Regions from separate parts of the Mesorhizobium sp. WSM4898 genome, predicted to be linked through region 1. Evidence: predicted binding sites of a transcription regulator. Region 1 holds the regulator's gene; each other region holds the start of a gene.
The links. Region 1 encodes LexA, which represses DNA repair genes until DNA is damaged. Its sites were predicted from a motif close to TGTTCNNNNTGTGTTCNG; they were not measured.
Positions count from the first base shown of each region.

Region 1 (5,837 bases):
GGTCGGCGCCTTGATGCGGATGGCGCCCTTGACGCCGGGAGGCGCCTCGGAGGGGTCGCGGTCGCGCCACTGGCCATTGTAGCGCGGCGGCAGCCCGTTGGCCCGCGCCGCCTCGCGCATCGCCTCCAGCTCGGCAGGCGTCTCATAGCTGTAATAGGCCTTGCCCAGCCGTACGAGCTCCTCTGCCACCTCACGGTGGCGCGGCGCTCGCTCGAACTGCGACACGGCCTCGCCGTCCCATGAGAGGCCGAGCCAGGTCAGCCCGTCCAGGATAGCGGCTGTCGCCGCTTCGGTGGAGCGCTCGCGGTCAGTGTCCTCGATGCGCAGCAGCATCGTGCCGCCCGTGTGCCTGGCGTAGAGCCAGTTGAACAGCGCCGTGCGCGCCCCGCCGATGTGCAGATAGCCGGTGGGCGAGGGGGCAAAGCGGGTGACGACCTTGTCGGACATGGAACTCTCGGAAGAAGCTCTGAAGCGGGCATGATTGCGCGGACTTTCGCGCGGTGGGCGTTCATGTAGCATAGGAGGTCTGGGGCGCAAGGGGCAGACCCGATGGCTGGACGTGGCCGGGGTGCGGAGGATGGCGAGAAGACGACGGCTGGCGTGAGCGAGCGCCTGCTGTTTGCCGACACCGTGCCTGCTGAGGCAGTACCGGTTTGGGTTCCCGTGCCGCGTCCGGCCACCGAGATTTCGGACGGCGACGCCGTCGTGAAGCCGCCTCCGCCGGCAGCGATCGACTTGATCCGCAGGCGGTTCCGCCGTGCCTCGTTTTCCGCGATTCGCCGGGGTGTGGCCGAGGCAGCCTCCACCGAGCTCGACCGCGGCATCGGCTTCCTCCTGGTGCCGGTGTTCCTGGCCGCCGGCGTGATACTCTATTATTCCTTGAGCGCCGAGCCGGATCTTTACAGACCGCTGGCGGCGGTGGCGCTGATGGCTCTATGCGCGGCGGTTTCGCGTCCCTGGCTGAAGACACACCTGGTCTTTATGGCGGCGCTGTTTTGCGCGCTGGGCTTCGTCGCCGCGAAGGTCGAGACCTGGCGCGCCGCTACACCGATGCTCGGCTCCGAAATCCAGACGCGGCTGACAGGCCGCGTCGTCATCGCCGAGGAAATGGCCAATGGCCGCGTCAGGCTGACCATCGATCTCCTCTCGACCGCGCATCCAAAGCTGCGCTACGCACCGGATCGCGTCAGGCTCTCGGCACGCAGGATCCCGGCCGGCATGAAGGCCGGATCGCTGGTGACGGGTTACGCGCGGCTCCTGCCGCCGACCGGGCCGGTCCGTCCCGAAAGCTATGATTTTTCCTTCGACAGCTATTTTTCCGGCATCGGCGGCAGCGGATTTTTCCTCGGCGACCCGAAACTCATTCCGCCAACCGACCCGATCGCTCAGACGAGCATCGCCTCGGCCATCGAGAACACGCGCGAAAACATTGCCGACCACATCAGAAGCACCGTCGGCGGACCCGAAGGCGAAATTGCCGCCGCACTGATCGTCGGCGTGCGCGCCGGCATTCCGGAGGACATCAACGAGGCGATGCGGCGGACCGGCATCTATCACATCATCTCGATTTCGGGCCTGCACATGGCGCTGGTCGCCGGCACGGTCATGCTTCTGCTGCGCGGCGCCTTTGCGCTGTTCCCGGATTTTTCGTCACGCCGGCCGGTGAAGAAATATGCCGCGGCAATCGCGCTTATGTCGATCGCCGCCTATCTCGTCATCTCCGGCGTGGTGGTCGCCGCCGAGCGAAGCTTCATCATGCTGGCCGTCATGCTGATCGCCGTGCTTTTCGACCGCGCCGCGCTGACGATGCGCAACTTGGCGATCTCGGCCATCGCCGTCATCCTGGTGTCGCCGCATGAAGTGGTTGGCCCGAGCTTTCAGATGTCGTTCGCGGCAACCGCCGCCCTTGTCGGCGCCTATGCCGGCTGGTCCGACTACCGCGCCGGCAAGGTGAGAGCGCCGCCGGAAAAGCGTTCGTTCCTGCGGTTCATGTCGCACAAACTGGCAGTCGGAGCAGGTGGCGCCGCAATGACGTCGATCATTGCCGGAAGTGCCACGGCGCTGTTTGCCATCTGGCATTTCCAGCGCGTCTCGCCGCTCAGCCTGCTGGCCAATCTCGCGATCATGCCGATCGTCACGATCGTGATGTTTCTCGCCGTCGCCAGCGCGGTCATGATGCCGTTCGGCTTCGACGGGCCCTTCCTCTATTTGATGGGCAAGGGCCTAGCGGCGATGATCGCGATCTCGGCGTGGATTTCGGAGTGGTCGCCGGTCGATGCCGTGGGCCTGATCTCGATCCATTCGGTGCTGCTGGCGACGATCGCGCTCGTCATCGCCACGATGGCGACTACGTGGCTCAGGCTGGCCGCAATTCCTTTCGCTGCCGCGGCCGTCATGATCATCCCGCAGGTGCGCACGCCGGACCTGCTGATCTCGGAGGACGCGCATCTGGTGGCGATGCCGATCGGCGGCGGCGAACTCGCCATCAATCGTGCCCGCTCGAACGAGTTCACCACCGATAACTGGAAACGCGCGCTCAAGGCCGAAACGATCGTGCCGCCGGAGACATTCGCCAAGGGCACACTGGACTTGGCCGATCCCGTCGACCTGCCGCCTGGATCGCCCTTTTACTGCACGGGCGACCTCTGCATTGGCCGGCATCCATCGGGCGCGATCGTCGCGCTCGCCGAGAACCGCGAAGCAGCCCGGCCTGCCTGCGACTTCGCAGACCTCATCGTCATCAACGACGCCACGGCCTACAATCCCTGCCGCGATCCACGTATTCTCGTCGTCACCAAGCGGCAGCTCGCGCGCGACGGCAGCGGCGCTGTCTTCTTCGATCCGCAATCGGCGACGGCGCGAGCAACCATTCAATACGCCGTCGAAAAACCGTACCGCCCTTGGCACGAACAGCGGCGATACTCGCGTGAGGCGAGGGGGTTGGCGCCTTACAAGAAGCCCGAGAAGCCGGAAGCCAAGCCGCAGCCCCTCAGTAGCGGCGGATGAGCCCGACGAGCTTGCCCTGAACCTTCACGCGATCGGGACCGAAGATGCGCGTCTCATAGGCCGGATTGGCAGCCTCGAGCGCGATGGAGGCGCCCTTGCGGCGGAAGCGCTTCAGCGTCGCCTCCTCGTCATCGACCAGCGCCACGACGATCTCCCCGGGGCTCGCAGTGCTGGCGTTGCGGATGATGACCGTGTCGCCGTCGAAGATGCCGGCCTCGATCATCGAATCGCCTTTGACCTCGAGCGCGTAGTGCTCGCCGCCCGCGATCATGTCCGGCGGCACTGTGATCGAATGCGTCTGGTGCTGGATGGCGTCGATCGGCACGCCGGCGGCAATGCGACCCATCACCGGGATGGAGACGGCTGAAACGGCGTCGTCGTCATTGCTGGGCGTCGGCGTGCGGGCGGGCGCCGCGGGTTTGATCTGGCGGCCGAGATTGCCTTGGCCGCCCTGGATGACGCTCGGCGAGAACTTCTTCGCCGCATTGAGGCCGGGCGCGATCGAGTCAGGTAGGCGCAGCACTTCAAGGGCACGCGCCCGGTTCGGAAGCCGGCGAATGAAACCGCGCTCCTCCAGCGCCGTGATCAGGCGGTGGATGCCCGATTTCGAGGCAAGGTCGAGCGCTTCCTTCATCTCATCGAAAGACGGCGGAATGCCGCTTTCCTTGAGCCGTTCATGGATGAACATCAGCAGTTCATGTTGTTTGCGCGTCAGCATGGCGGCCCCCATGGGTTCTGAAACCAGAATCAGAAAAACAAACCCAGAACAAACACTATCTGTTCCAGTTGTGTTCCGCAACCGTTTAAAGTTTAGTGAATGTGTTGACGTTTTGTTCAGCGTAACATCAGAACGCTGCATTCCTCGCCGGCTTCAGCCGCCGGTGCGAAGGGTTGGCGCACGATCAGGCCATTGGCATCGGCGAGCATCCTCAACATCGAGGAATCCTGGATGCCGAACGGTGTTGCGATCAACCCCCCCGCATCTTCGCGGACCACGGCGCGCACATAGTCCTGCCTGAGATCGTTGGCGTGCATTGCGACGCCTAACCGGGCCGTGCGGATTTCCTGACGGCAGGACCGGCCGCCCAGCCGCGCCAGAAGCGGCTTCAGGAACAGCTGCGAGCAGACCAGGCTTGCGACCGGATTGCCGGGCAGGCCGATGCAGCGAATGTCGCCGAGCCGGCCAAACATCAGCGGCTTGCCGGGACGCATGGCGATCTTCCAGAAGTCGAGCTGCATGCCTTCGCCGGTCAGCACGTCATGGATCAAGTCGTGGTCGCCGACGGAGGCGCCGCCAAGCGTGACGATGACGTCGGCGCCGGCCTTGACCGCCTTCTTGACCAGGGCCGCGATCGCGTCCTTGCGGTCGGCGGCAATGCCGAGGTCGAGCGCGCGCGCGCCGACCGACTGGGCCGTAGCTGTGACGCCACAGGCATTCGACGAGATGATCTGGTCGGGGCCGAGCGCGCTGCCCGGCGGCAGCAATTCATCGCCGGTGGCGATGATGGCGAGCAGCGGCTGCCGCACCACGTTGAGACTCGGATGGTTGGCCGATGCCGCCAGCGAAAGCGCCGCCGGATCGAGCTGGCGGCCTTTTTCGAGGAGCAGGTCGCCCTCGCAGAAGTCGAGGCCGCGGCGACGGACGTTTCGTCCCTCCACGGTCGGCTCGGTCACTTCGATGCCGCCGCCGCCGAGATCGCGGACATTCTCCTGGATAACGATGGTATCGGCGCCTTCGGGGAGCGGCGCGCCGGTGAAGATGCGCACGGCCTCGCCCTTGCCGACAGAGCCGGTGAAGCCACGCCCGGCGGGCGCCATGCCGATCACGGAGAGCCGCGCCGGCGCCGAGGCTACGTCGGCGGCCCGCACGGCATAGCCGTCCATCGCCGACGCATTGAAGGGCGGCTGGGTGCGCAGAGCCACCACGGGGTCGGCCAGCACCCGGCCGGACGCGTCGGCCAGCGGCACGCTTTCGCCTGGCAGCGCGGTCGCGCCGTCCAACAGGCGTTGGAGCGCCTCGGCGACCGGAAGCAAAGCCATGCTAAGGACCTACCTTGTAGTCGCCCGACTTGCCGCCGGCTTTCTCGACCAGCCTGATGCCGGAAATCGCCATGGCGCGGTCCGCTGCCTTGGCCATGTCGTAGATGGTGAGGCAGGCAACCGACGCCGCGGTCAGCGCCTCCATTTCGACCCCGGTCTTGCCGGTAACCCTGGCAAGCGCGGTGACCCTCAGGCCGGGAAGCGCGCGATCGGGCTCGATCTCGACGGCAACCTTGGTGAGAAGGAGGGGATGGCAAAGCGGGATGAGCTCATGCGTCTTCTTGGCCGCCATGATGCCGGCGATGCGCGCCGTGCCCAGCACGTCGCCTTTCTTGGCGTCGCCGGCCAGGATCATCTCCAGCGTTTCCGGCTGCATGGTGACATACCCTTCGGCGATGGCCGTGCGCGTCGTCTCGGCCTTGCCGCCGACATCGACCATGTTGGCTTCGCCCTTGGCGCCGAGATGCGTAAGCGCGGGCATCCTCAAACGGCCTCGGCCGGCGCCTTGCCCGTCAGCAGAAGGGCGGTCGCGGCGGCCACGTCGGCCTGCCGCATCAGGCTTTCGCCAACGAGGAAGGTGCCGATCTTGTTCTTTTCCAGCCGCCGGCAGTCCTGATGGGTGAAGATGCCGCTCTCGCTGACCAGCAGCCGGTCGTCCGGGACCATGGCGGCAAGCCGCTCGGAAACGTCGAGGCTGGTTTCGAAGGTTCTCAAATCGCGGTTGTTGATGCCGATCAGCCGCGACGAGAGGCGAAGCGCGCGTTCCATCTCCTGTTCGTCATGCACCTCGA
Region 1 covers NZ_JARTVQ010000003.1:376,304-382,140, forward strand. Annotated here, with positions in the region: gene gltX (glutamate--tRNA ligase) at 1-447, opposite strand, end outside; gene P9228_RS16540 (ComEC/Rec2 family competence protein) at 550-3,006, shown strand; gene lexA (transcriptional repressor LexA) at 2,990-3,724, opposite strand; gene glp (gephyrin-like molybdotransferase Glp) at 3,841-5,046, opposite strand; gene moaC (cyclic pyranopterin monophosphate synthase MoaC) at 5,048-5,527, opposite strand; gene trpC (indole-3-glycerol phosphate synthase TrpC) at 5,530-5,837, opposite strand, start outside.

Region 2 (5,837 bases), 340 kb from region 1:
AGAGCCAGGGATTGGTGCCGAACAGCGATGTGATGCCGATCGCCGCCAGGCCGCCGGCCAGCGTACCGAGCAGGCGGTAGAAGCCTTTCGCCAGCACCATGCCGGCGACCGGCTGCGCGACGATGAACACGGTCATCATCGCCCACTGCGGATGATCGAGCTTTAAGGCGTAAGCGGCAAGCAGCGCGATCAGCCCGGCAGAAACCGTTCGCAGCGCGAAGATCCAGTCCGAACGCGTCGGCTGGGTCAACTCACTTAACGGTGTCCCGGCTAGATCCTTCAGCCGCGTCCAGGTCACATGCAAGTCTCCGTGCCGGAGCCTGTTATGGACCAGTCCGCGTTCAGATATCCAGCACGTCGGCCTCGGCGAATTCGGCACGTTCCTGGATGAAGCGGAAGCGGGCCTCGGGCTTGGTGCCCATCAGCGCGTCGACGGCGTCCTTGGTCGCCTGCTCGGCATCGATCACGTCGACCCTGAGAAGCGTGCGCTTCCTCGGGTCCATCGTGGTTTCCTTGAGCTGCGAGGCCATCATCTCGCCAAGGCCCTTGAAGCGGCCGATCTCGACCTTGCCGCGCCCGGTGAATTCGGTGCGCAGCAATTCGTCCTTGTGCGCGTCGTCACGCGCATAGGCCACCTTACCGCCCTGACGGATCGAATAGAGCGGCGGCACGGCCATATAGAGGTGGCCACCGCGGATCAGGTTCGGCATCTCCTGGTAGAAGAAGGTGATCAAAAGCGAAGCGATATGCGCGCCGTCAACGTCGGCGTCGGTCATGATGATCACGCGGTCGTAGCGCAGGTCCTCGTCGCGATATTTCGAGCGGGTGCCGCAGCCGAGCGCCTGGATCAGGTCGGAAATCTGCTGGTTGGCGGCAAGCTTGTCGTTGCCGGCGCTGGCGACGTTGAGGATCTTGCCGCGCAGCGGCAGCACCGCCTGGCTGGCGCGGTCGCGCGCCTGCTTGGCCGAGCCTCCGGCCGAGTCGCCCTCGACGATGAAGATCTCGGCGCCGGCCGCGGCGTTCTGCGTGCAGTCGGCGAGCTTGCCCGGCAGGCGCAGCTTGCGTACCGCGCTCTTGCGCGAGACTTCCTTTTCCTGGCGCCGGCGCACACGCTCGTCGGCGCGCGCGATCACCCATTCGAGAAGCTTCGAGGCTTCCTGCGGGTTGTCGGCCAGCCAGTGGTCGAACGGGTCGCGGATGGCGGTTTCGACGATGCGCATCGCCTCGATGGTGGCCAGCCTGTCCTTGGTCTGGCCGACGAATTCCGGCTCTCGGATGAATACCGACAGCATGCCGGCGGCCGAGATCATGACGTCCTCGGTCGTGATGATCGAGGCGCGCTTGTTGCCGATGAGGTCGGCATAAGCGCGAAGCCCGCGCGTCAGCACGTTGCGGAAGCCCGCCTCATGCGTGCCGCCCTCGGGAGTGGGAATCGTATTGCAGTAGGAGTTGAGGAAGCCGTCGCCGCCGAACCAGGTCACCGCCCACTCCAGCGAGCCGTGGCCGCCCTGCTTGTCGCTTTTGCCCGCGAAGACTTCGCGCGTGACCTGGAATTCGTCGCCGAGGGTGGCCTTGAGGTAGTCTTTGAGGCCGCCCGGGAAATGGAACTCGGCTTTGGCCGGAGTTTGATCCTTTTCCTTGATCAGCGAGGGATCGCAGGTCCAGCGGATCTCGACGCCGCCGAACAGATAGGCCTTCGAGCGAGTCATGCGGTAGAGCCGGGCCGGCTCGAAGGCGGCGCCCTTGCCGAAGATCTGCTCGTCGGGATGGAAGCGGGTCCTGGTGCCGCGGCGGTTGTGCACCTCGCCGAGGTGCTCCAGCCCGCTCACCGGAACGCCGCGCGAGAAGCGCTGGCGATAGAGCTGGCGCCCGCGCGCGACCTCGACCTCGAGGTGATCGGACAGCGCGTTGACGACGGATACGCCGACGCCGTGCAGACCGCCGGAGGTCTCATAGACCTTGGAGTCGAACTTGCCGCCCGAATGCAGCGTCGTCATGATGACTTCGAGCGCAGGCTTCTTGAACTTCGGATGCGGGTCGATCGGAATGCCGCGGCCATTGTCGGTGACGGTAAGAAATCCGTCCGCCGAAAGCTCGACGTCGATGAAGGTCGCGTGGCCGGCCACCGCCTCGTCCATCGAATTGTCGATCACCTCGGCGAAGAGATGATGCATCGCCTTGTCGTCGGTGCCGCCGATATACATGCCTGGGCGCCGCCGCACCGGCTCCAGCCCCTCCAGAACCTCGATGTCGGCGGCGCTGTAGCTCTCGCTGCCGTCGCGGGCGGCGGCCGAGCGCTTCGCGGCCTGCACCAGCGGATCGGCCGGCCGCGAGGGCGCGCGTACTTGCTGGGGCTGCTTTTCCGGGTTGCCGAAAAGATCGCTGGTGTCGTCCATGCTAGCCATTAAGTCCGGTACTGCGAATCACTCCTCGATACTGCCACGCTTTTGGCGGGCGAACGAGTTCCTGTTCCGTTCAGGGATCAAACTGTCTCTTATTCCAAAACCATTCGATAACCAAGCCGCCGGAAATAGGGCGGGCTCCACCCCTTCGGATTCCTGATTCTTTAACATTAACGCCTAGCGTGAGCCTCAACGGCAAAAGACCACGGGGCGTCAGGGGTTTCGTTGTGAAGGGCAGGGCCATAACCATGATCGGCATCGCAGCCGTTTTCGGCGCGATCTCGATCTTTGCCGCGGACTTCTGGGTCAAAAGCCAGGCGAGGGCCCAGTCCGAGCAGAAGACGGCATCGATCGTGGTGCCGCACGAGCCCAAAGTCGAGTTCAAGACCATCGTCGTGGCGAATGCGCCGCTGCGCTACGGCATGCAGCTCGACCGGTCGCAACTCACCGAAATTCCGTGGCCGCAGGATTCTCTGCCGCAAGGCGCCTTCCCGACCGTCGACAAGCTGCTGGCCGAAGGCAGCCGCGTCGTGCTGTCGCCGATCGAGGTCAACGAGCCGGTGCTGCTCGCCAAGCTGTCGGGACCGAATGGCCGCGCCACACTTTCCAACATGCTGTCGCGGGGCATGCGGGCAGTCACCATCCGCACCGACGAGATCGCCGGCGTCGGCGGCTTCATCACGCCGGGCGACCGGGTCGACGTCGTGCTGACGCGCGATGCCGGCGAAATCCAGGAAGTGTCCAAGAACGCGCAAGGGGCAGCCGGCTCGACGGTCACGTCCGAAATCGTCGTGTCCGACGCCAAGGTGCTTTCGGTCGGGCAGGGCGCGGACGAGCGCAAGACCGAGCCGCAGGTCGCCAATTCCGTGACCCTCGAGGTCACCAACGAAGGGGCGCAGAAGGTAGCGCTCGCCCGCACCGTCGGCTCCTTGTCGCTGTCTTTGCGGTCCGCCGCCGATGCCAGCGCCAGCGGCAACGGGCTTACCACCATCTCTTCCTTCGGCGGTTCGGTTGCCGCGAGCGCCGAGGCAAGCGCCGCCTCGCTGGTCAAGGCGGTGGCGAAGGAGCCGGAGGAGCCAAAATTCAAGACGGTGATCGTGTCCCGTGGCACGAAGGTGGAGGAATACAAGGTTCCATCCAAGCCCGCCGACGGAGACGTCGTTCCTTCCAAGGAACAAGAACAATAGCCGGTGGGGACCGGCCGGGAACGGGACAATGCCTGTGTTGAACAAAGAACGGACGACGAGAGGGCGGCGCCTTCTGCGTGCTATGGTGGCGGGCGCCTTTCTGGCAGCCGCCGGAATGCTGGCCTTTGGAGCGCCGGCCCAGGCAAACAACGACGTCGTATACGTCTCGGCGACCAAGAACGCCTCGATCAAAGTCGCCAAGGGCAAGCCCAAGACGATCATGACGAACGCGGCCTTCTATCAGATCGTCATCGGCGATCCGGAGATCGCCAACGTCAATCCGCTGACCGACAAGTCCTTCTATGTGCTGGGCAACAATCTCGGCACCACCGGCATCGCGCTGTTCGATCAGAACAAGCAGCTCGTCGGCACCATCGACATCGAGGTGACGCTGGACACCGACCAACTGGCCAACACCATCCGCGCCAGCGTGCCGGATGCCAAGATCAAGGTCGGTTCGGCCAACGGCCGCGTGGTGCTTTCGGGCGAGGCGGAAGACGCGGTCGCGGCCGACAAGGCGAGCAAGATCGCGTCGCGCTTCTCCGGCAATGAGGAAGTGATCAACTCGGTCAACATCTCGTCCTCGCAGCAGGTTCAGCTCAATGTCCGTTTCGTCGAGATCAACCGGCAGGCGGGACAGGATCTCGGCGCCAAATACGGGGCCAACTTTGCCTTCGGCGTCGGCGGTCGCGACGTCATCATCGACCCGGGCACGGTACCGACCGCCGGGACCGGCGAGATCATCGGCCGGTTGCTTTCCAACGGGGTTTCGATCGACATCGCCATCAAGGCGCTGGAAGAGCGCGGTCTCGCCCGGCGGCTGGCCGAGCCCAACCTGATCGCCCGCTCGGGCCAGACCGCGAGCTTCCTTGCCGGCGGCGAGTTCCCGATCCCGGTGTCCGAGGACAACGGCAAGATCAGCGTCAGCTATAAGAAATACGGCGTCGGTCTTGATTTCACGCCGACCGTGCTCAAGGGTGGACTGGTCAGCCTCGATATCGCGCCCGAAGTTTCGTCGATCGATCCCTCCGCGTCGATCGAAGTCAGCAGCGGCATTTCCATTCCTGCCTTCATCGTGCGTCGCGCCAAGACGTCGGTCGACTTGAAAAACGGCCAGAGCTTCATGATCGCGGGCCTTCTGCAGTCGCAGAACGACATCACCACCTCGCGCCTGCCGGGGCTCGGCAAGCTGCCGGTTCTCGGTCCGCTGTTCTCCTCGAAATCCTATCAGCGGCGCGAGACCGATCTGGTGATCATCGTCACGCCCTACCTGGTCAAACCGGTTGACCCGTCGAAGAAGATGGTCGAGCCCACCGACGGAACGCGGCCGCCAAGCAATGCCGACTACTTCCTGAACAACACCGAGGAAGTCGACGCTTCCGCTCCCAAGCGCCCCTTGGCACTGGCCGACGGCAGCGGGGCCCGTCCGGTGACGGCGACCACGTCGGGCCATTTCCTCGATCTGCCGAAGGACTGAAGCCATGCGTCTGGCTCCTTGCATCGCTCTGCTGCTCGCCGGCGCGCTCTCCGGCTGCACCAGCGACGACTATGTGCGCACCGAAGGCGTGTCTCCGGCCGCCGGCAACGCCCAGGCGTCCAACACAGCCATGCAGATGGTCGACCCCTGGCAGTACGGCGTCCAGAACACCAGGCTCCTGGTGCCGGCTCCGAGCACGAGCTCCACGGCCAATGCCGCGGGCGCGAAGGCCGGCGCGGCGCCGGCTTCAACGACATCGGTATCAACGACAGCAGACTGATGGGCTGACGACCATGGCATCGGGCACCAAGACCAAGAAGATCCTGCTCGTTTCGACCGATCGGGCGTTTTCGCAGGATACGCGGACGGCTTTCGCTGCATCGGAGGTCATCGAGCTTTTGACGGTCGAGAAAAGCGTCAACGAACTGCGCGGCGAGATCCAGGAGACCGATTTCGGCGCCGTCATTGTCGACATGGACGCGGCCAAGCTCGAAGAGATCGAGTCGCTGCAGCGCATCATGCGCCGAATCGAAGGCCGCGTCCCGGTGGTCGTCGTCACGCAGGAATTCAATGCGGCGGCGGTGCGCATCCTGGTGCAGCTCCAAGTCGCCGACTTCCTGGTAAAGCCGATCACGACCGCCGATCTGGTGCGTTCCGTCATTCGCGCGCTTCAAGGGCCGGGGCGGGAGGAAAACACTGAATCGCAAATCTACACCTTCATGCCGGCCGCCGGCGGTGTCGGCACCACCACGCTTGCCCTGCAGACCGCCT
Region 2 covers NZ_JARTVQ010000003.1:31,500-37,336, forward strand. Annotated here, with positions in the region: gene P9228_RS14820 (FUSC family protein) at 1-298, opposite strand, end outside; gene parE (DNA topoisomerase IV subunit B) at 342-2,396, opposite strand; gene cpaB (Flp pilus assembly protein CpaB) at 2,651-3,589, shown strand; gene P9228_RS14835 (type II and III secretion system protein family protein) at 3,705-5,066, shown strand; gene P9228_RS14840 (hypothetical protein) at 5,071-5,346, shown strand; gene P9228_RS14845 (response regulator/pilus assembly protein) at 5,360-5,837, shown strand, end outside.
Region 2: parE (DNA topoisomerase IV subunit B) is a predicted target of LexA. The motif match lies at 2,462-2,479, and genes of this name have one in related genera.

Region 3 (5,837 bases), on a different contig from region 1:
TGACGCGCTTGGCGGCCTCCTCCATCTCGCGGGTGTAGACGACGACGCGGCCGCGGCCCGAGCGCTTGGCGTGGTAGAGCGCGGTCTCGGCCTTGTTGATCAGGATCTCTGTGGTCTCGTCGCCGGAATAAAACAGCGAGCAGCCGACCGAAGCCGACAATCTGGCGGTGCGCTCGCCGACATCATAGGGTGCCGACAGGATCTCGATCAGCATGCGCGACTTCTCGGCCGCCTGCTCCTCGCTGAACACCATCGGGTAGAGGAAGGCGAACTCGTCGGCGCCGATGCGACAGACGGTGGAATAGCCATCCATCGAGGCACGCAAGCGCATAGCCACCTGGATCAGGATGTCGTCGCCGGCCTTGTGGCCGAACAGGTCGTTGATCGGCTTGAAGCCGTCGAGGTCGAGGATGCCGACGGTGAATGGCGCGGGATCGTCGGCGCGATCGCTGATCAGGCGATCGACCTTGTCGTAAAAGCGACGATGGTTGCCAAGCCCGGTCAGCGGATCGGTGAAGGCCAGATCCGCGTTTTCCCTGCCTGGCTGCCCGGTGCCAAACGTCGTTTGCATCATGTCCCTGTTCTGATGGGGAATTTGTAACCAGACTGGCAGCAAAGCGTTTAGGAAAGGTATCGGAAAATCGATTTTCTGAAGTTGCGGAAAGGGTCTTGGCGCCACGCCTAGCGGTCCAGGGTCTTTGGCGATGGAGGCTTAAACCGGGTATTAACAGCTTCAATAAATAGTCAAGCGGCCCGGAGACGCCGGCATTGGCGCGGCTGGTCGGCTGGGCCCGGGCACCGGAGACAGGCATGCCGCACGAGGTCCGCAACGAGCCGGCGATCGCCGTGCTCCTGCCCTGCTACAATGAGGAGCTGACAATCGGCGAGGTCGTGCGGCGCTTCCGCGAGACGCTGCCCTCCGCGACTATCTATGTCTACGACAACAATTCGAAGGACATGACCGCGCTCAGGGCTCGGGCGGCCGGCGCGGTCGTCGTGCGCGAACCGCGTCAGGGCAAGGGCAATGTCGTGCGCCGCATGTTCGCCGACATCGACGCCGACATCTATGTGATGGCGGACGGCGACGGCACCTACGCGCCGGAAGATGCGCCGGAGCTGATCAACACACTCTTGACCGAGCGCTCGGACATGGTGGTGGGCACCCGGCGGGGCGTCACCGACGACGCCGGCCGCTCCGGCCACGCCTTCGGCAACCGCATCTTCAACCGGCTCTACAAGGGCCTGTTCGGCGCCGATTTCACCGATATCTTTTCCGGCTACCGGGTCTTTTCGCGGCGCTTCGTCAAGAGCTTCCCGGCGGTTTCCGGCGGCTTCGAGATCGAGACCGAGATGTCGGTCCATGCCTCGCAGCTCAAGCTGCCGGTGAACGAGATGGCGCTCGACTACGGCCGCCGCCCGGAAGGCTCATCGTCGAAGCTGTCGACTTTCCGCGACGGCGCCAGGATCCTGTGGATGTTCGCCATGTTGGTGAAGGAGACGCAGCCGCTGCGTTTCTTCGGCACGTTTGCCCTGTTCTTCCTGGCGGCCAGCATCGGGCTGATGATCCCGGTGCTGATCGAGTTCGCCGAGACAGGACTTGTTCCGCGCATGCCGACCTGGGTGCTGTCGGTTGGCCTGCTCCTCTTGTCCATGCTGGCGATGGTCACCGGGCTGATCCTCGATTCGGTGTCGCGCGGCCGGGCCGAACAGAAGCGCATCTTCTATCTTTCCATCCCTGCCGGCCGCATCGAGCGACGCGCGGGCTTCAACGGCGAGGCCTCCCCGAAGAGGGAGCCGGGCAAGGCCTCGCGAGCCGCCTGATGGTCCGGCTTGCCCGCTTCGTGCTTGCCGGCGGCATCGGCTTCGTTGCCGATGCGGCCGCGCTCTGGCTGCTGCTTTCCGTCACGCCGCTCGGACCGCTGGCGGCGCGCGTGCTGTCGATCGGCTTCGCGCTCACCGTCACCTGGCAGATCAACCGGCATCTGACCTTTGCGCCGTCGAGCCGAGGCATCGCGCAGGAAGGCGCGCGTTACGGCGGCGTCGGCGTCGCCACCAGCATCGTCAATTATCTCGTCTATTGTGCCCTTCTGTTCGCGCTGCCCTCCCTGCCGCCGCTGGCGGCGCTGACGGTCGCCTCGCTGGTCGCGATGGCGCTGTCCTTCGTCGGCTATTCCCGGCTGGTCTTCGACCGATAATCTCTGGCCGATTGGCAGAAGCCGCCGATTTCCCTATATCGGCGGCAGAGATTGCCGGAGACCCGAGATGCCGTTGAAAATCGCCGTCCAGATGGACCATGTCTCGACGGTGTCGATCGCCGGCGACACCACGTTCGCGCTGTCGCTGGAAGCGCAGCGGCGCGGCCACCAGCTTTTCCACTACACGCCCGACCGGCTGTCGATGCGGGACGGCAAGGTGTTCGCGCGCGCCGAGGAGATGCAGGTGCGCGACGAGAAGGGCAGCCATTATTCGCTAGGCGAGCCGGTGCGCACCGATCTGTCGGAGATGGACGTGGTGCTGCTCAGGCAGGACCCGCCCTTCGACATGAACTACATCACCACCACCCACATTTTGGAACGCATCCATCCGAAGACACTGGTGATCAACGACCCGGCCTGGGTGCGCAACAGCCCGGAAAAGATCTTCGTCACCGAATTCCCGGACCTGATGCCGGAAACGCTGATCACCAAGGACCCCCAGGAGGTGGCCGCCTTCCGCAAGGAGTTCGGCGATATCATCGTCAAGCCGCTCTACGGCAATGGCGGGGCGGGGATCTTCCATCTGCACGAGGCCGACCGCAACCTTGCCTCGCTGCTCGAAATGTTCGGCCAACTGTTTCGCGAGCCCTATATCGTTCAGCGCTATCTCAAGGACGTGCGCAAGGGCGACAAGCGCATCATCCTGATCGACGGCGAGCCGGTGGGCGCCATCAACCGCGTGCCGGCCGAGCACGATTCGCGCTCCAACATGCATGTCGGCGGCCGCGCCGAGAAGACCGAGCTGACGGAGCGCGAACGCGAGATTTGCGCCCGCATCGGGCCGGCGCTCAGGGAACGCGGCTTCATCCTCGTCGGCATCGATGTCATCGGCGACTACATGACCGAGATCAACGTCACCTCGCCGACCGGCGTGCGCGAGGTGCGGCGCTTCGGCGGCGCGGACATTGCTGCCCTGTTCTGGGACTGCGTGGAAGGAAAGCGGAAGTAGCGCCCCTCAGCTGCCCCTGAGCGGGACCGTATGTTCCCGTAATGTTCTTGCTTAAGCTGCAAATCTGTGGTTGTCTAACCTGATCCCGCTCGCCGCCTGATCGCAGGACCGGCGAGCGAGCCGGTTCCGGGGGCTTGAGACAAGATGGTAGCGCGGGTTCGCACGGTGGCTTTCCAGGGCATCGAGGCCGTGCCGGTCGATGTCCAGGTGATGATCGCGCCGGGCAAGGTCGGCATGCAGATCGTCGGCCTGCCGGATAAGGCGGTGGCAGAGAGCCGGGAACGCGTGCAGGCGGCGCTTCATGCCTCCGGCCTGTCGATGCCGTCGAAGAAGGTGACGGTGAATCTCGCGCCGGCGGACCTGCCCAAGGAAGGCAGCCATTACGACCTGCCGATCGCGCTCGGATTGATGGCCGCACTCGGCGCCATTCCGGGCGATATGCTGGCCGGCTATGTCGTGCTCGGCGAATTGTCGCTCGACGGCACCATCGCCGCTGTCGCCGGCGCGCTGCCGGCGGCGATCGGCGCCAACGCCGAAGGCAAAGGCCTGATCTGTCCGTTCGCCTGCGGGCCGGAGGCAGCCTGGGCCGGCAAGGATTTCGATATCCTGGCGCCGCGCAGCCTGATCGCCATCGCCAACCATTTTCGCGGCACCCAGGTGCTGTCGCGTCCCGAGGCAGGCATCCAGGTCGCCGCGCGCGATCTGCCGGACCTTGCCGACATCAAGGGCCAGGAAAGCGCCAAGCGGGCGCTGGAAGCGGCGGCGGCGGGCGGCCACAATCTCCTGATGGTCGGACCGCCGGGCTCGGGCAAGTCGATGCTGGCGCAAAGGCTGCCCTCGATCTTGCCGCCGCTGGCGCCGAAGGAGCTGCTCGAAGTCTCGATGATCGCGTCGGTGGCGGGCGAGCTCGGCGAAGGCAAGCTGACAGACCGACGGCCGTTCCGCGCGCCGCATCATTCGGCGTCGATGGCGGCAATGGTGGGCGGCGGCTTGCGCGTGCGGCCGGGCGAAGTGTCGCTTGCGCATCACGGCGTGCTGTTCCTCGACGAGTTCCCGGAATTCACGCCGCAGACGTTGGACGCGCTGCGCCAGCCGCTGGAGACCGGCGACTGCGTGATCGCGCGCGCCAACCACCGCGTCACCTATCCGGCGCGCATCCAGCTGGTGGCGGCGATGAACCCGTGCCGCTGCGGCATGTCGGGCGAGCCCGGCTATCGCTGCCTGCGCGGCGAGCGCTGCCGCACCGAATACCAGGCGCGCATTTCCGGCCCGCTGCTCGACCGCATCGATCTCAGGATCGAAGTGCCGGCAGTCTCGGCAAGCGACCTGATCCGGCCGGACAAGGCCGAGGCCAGTGCCGCTGTGGCGCAGCGCGTGGCGCGCGCCCGGGCCATGCAGCGCGAGCGGCTGGAAAGGCTGGGTGCGGCGGCCACCACCAACGCGCACTGCCCGCCTTCGGTCGTCGAGGCGATCGCCAGGCCCGACGCCGCCGGGCTGACGCTGCTCAAGGACGCCAGCGAAAAGCTCGCCTTCTCGGCGCGAGCCTATCACCGCGTGCTGAAGGTCGCGCGGACGCTCGCCGATCTCGACGCCAGCGAAACCGTCGGCCGCATCCATCTCGCCGAGGCGATCTCCTACCGCATGAGCGCGGAGCGCATGGCGCAGGCGGCGTAAGGTCCCTGGCGAGCTTCGCGGCGCTACCCCGCCCGGTCCTTCGCCTTCAGCTCCAGCCTGCGCGCATGCAGCACCGGCTCGGTGTAGCCGTTGGGCTGGACTGTCCCCTTGAACACCAGGTCGCAGGCGGCCTGGAAGGCGATCGACTTGTCGAAGTCGGGCGCCATCGGCCGGTAGAGCGGGTCGCCGACATTCTGGCGGTCGACGATCGCCGCCATGCGCTGCAGCGAATCCCGGACCTGGATCTCCGAGCACACCTTGTGGCGCAGCCAGTTGGCGATGTGCTGCGAGGAAATGCGCAGCGTGGCGCGGTCCTCCATCAGGCCGACATCGTTGATATCGGGCACTTTCGAGCAGCCGACGCCCTGATCGATCCAGCGCACGACATAGCCGAGAATGCCTTGCGCGTTGTTGTCGAGCTCGCGCTGGATCTCGTCCGGCGTCCAGTTCGGCCGCACCGCCACGGGCACCGACAGGATGTCGTCGAGCCTGGCCTTCGGCCGGCTCCTCAGCGCCGCCTGCACGGCGTGCACATCCACTTTATGATAGTGCGTGGCGTGCAGCGTCGCCGCGGTCGGCGAGGGCACCCAGGCGGTGTTGGCGCCGGCCTTGGGGTGCGCGATCTTTTGCTCGAGCATCGCCGCCATCAAATCCGGCATCGCCCACATGCCCTTGCCGATCTGGGCGTGGCCGGCGAGGCCGCATTCCAGGCCCGTATCGACGTTCCACGCCTCATAGGCGGAAATCCAGGCCGCCTGCTTCATGTCGCCCTTGCGGATCATCGGGCCGGCTTCCATCGAGGTGTGGATCTCGTCGCCGGTGCGGTCGAGGAAGCCGGTGTTGATGAACACGACGCGCTCCCTTGCGGCGCGGATCGCTTCCTTGAGGTTGACGGTGGTCCGCCGCTCCTCGTCCATGATGCCCATCTTGATGGTGTTCTTGGCCATGCCGAGCAGGGC
Region 3 covers NZ_JARTVQ010000001.1:380,819-386,655, reverse strand. Annotated here, with positions in the region: gene P9228_RS01955 (EAL domain-containing protein) at 1-571, opposite strand, end outside; gene P9228_RS01950 (glycosyltransferase) at 811-1,821, shown strand; gene P9228_RS01945 (GtrA family protein) at 1,821-2,195, shown strand; gene gshB (glutathione synthase) at 2,263-3,204, shown strand; gene P9228_RS01935 (YifB family Mg chelatase-like AAA ATPase) at 3,349-4,878, shown strand; gene P9228_RS01930 (malate synthase G) at 4,902-5,837, opposite strand, start outside.
Region 3: P9228_RS01935 (YifB family Mg chelatase-like AAA ATPase) is a predicted target of LexA. The motif match lies at 3,236-3,253, and genes of this name have one in related genera.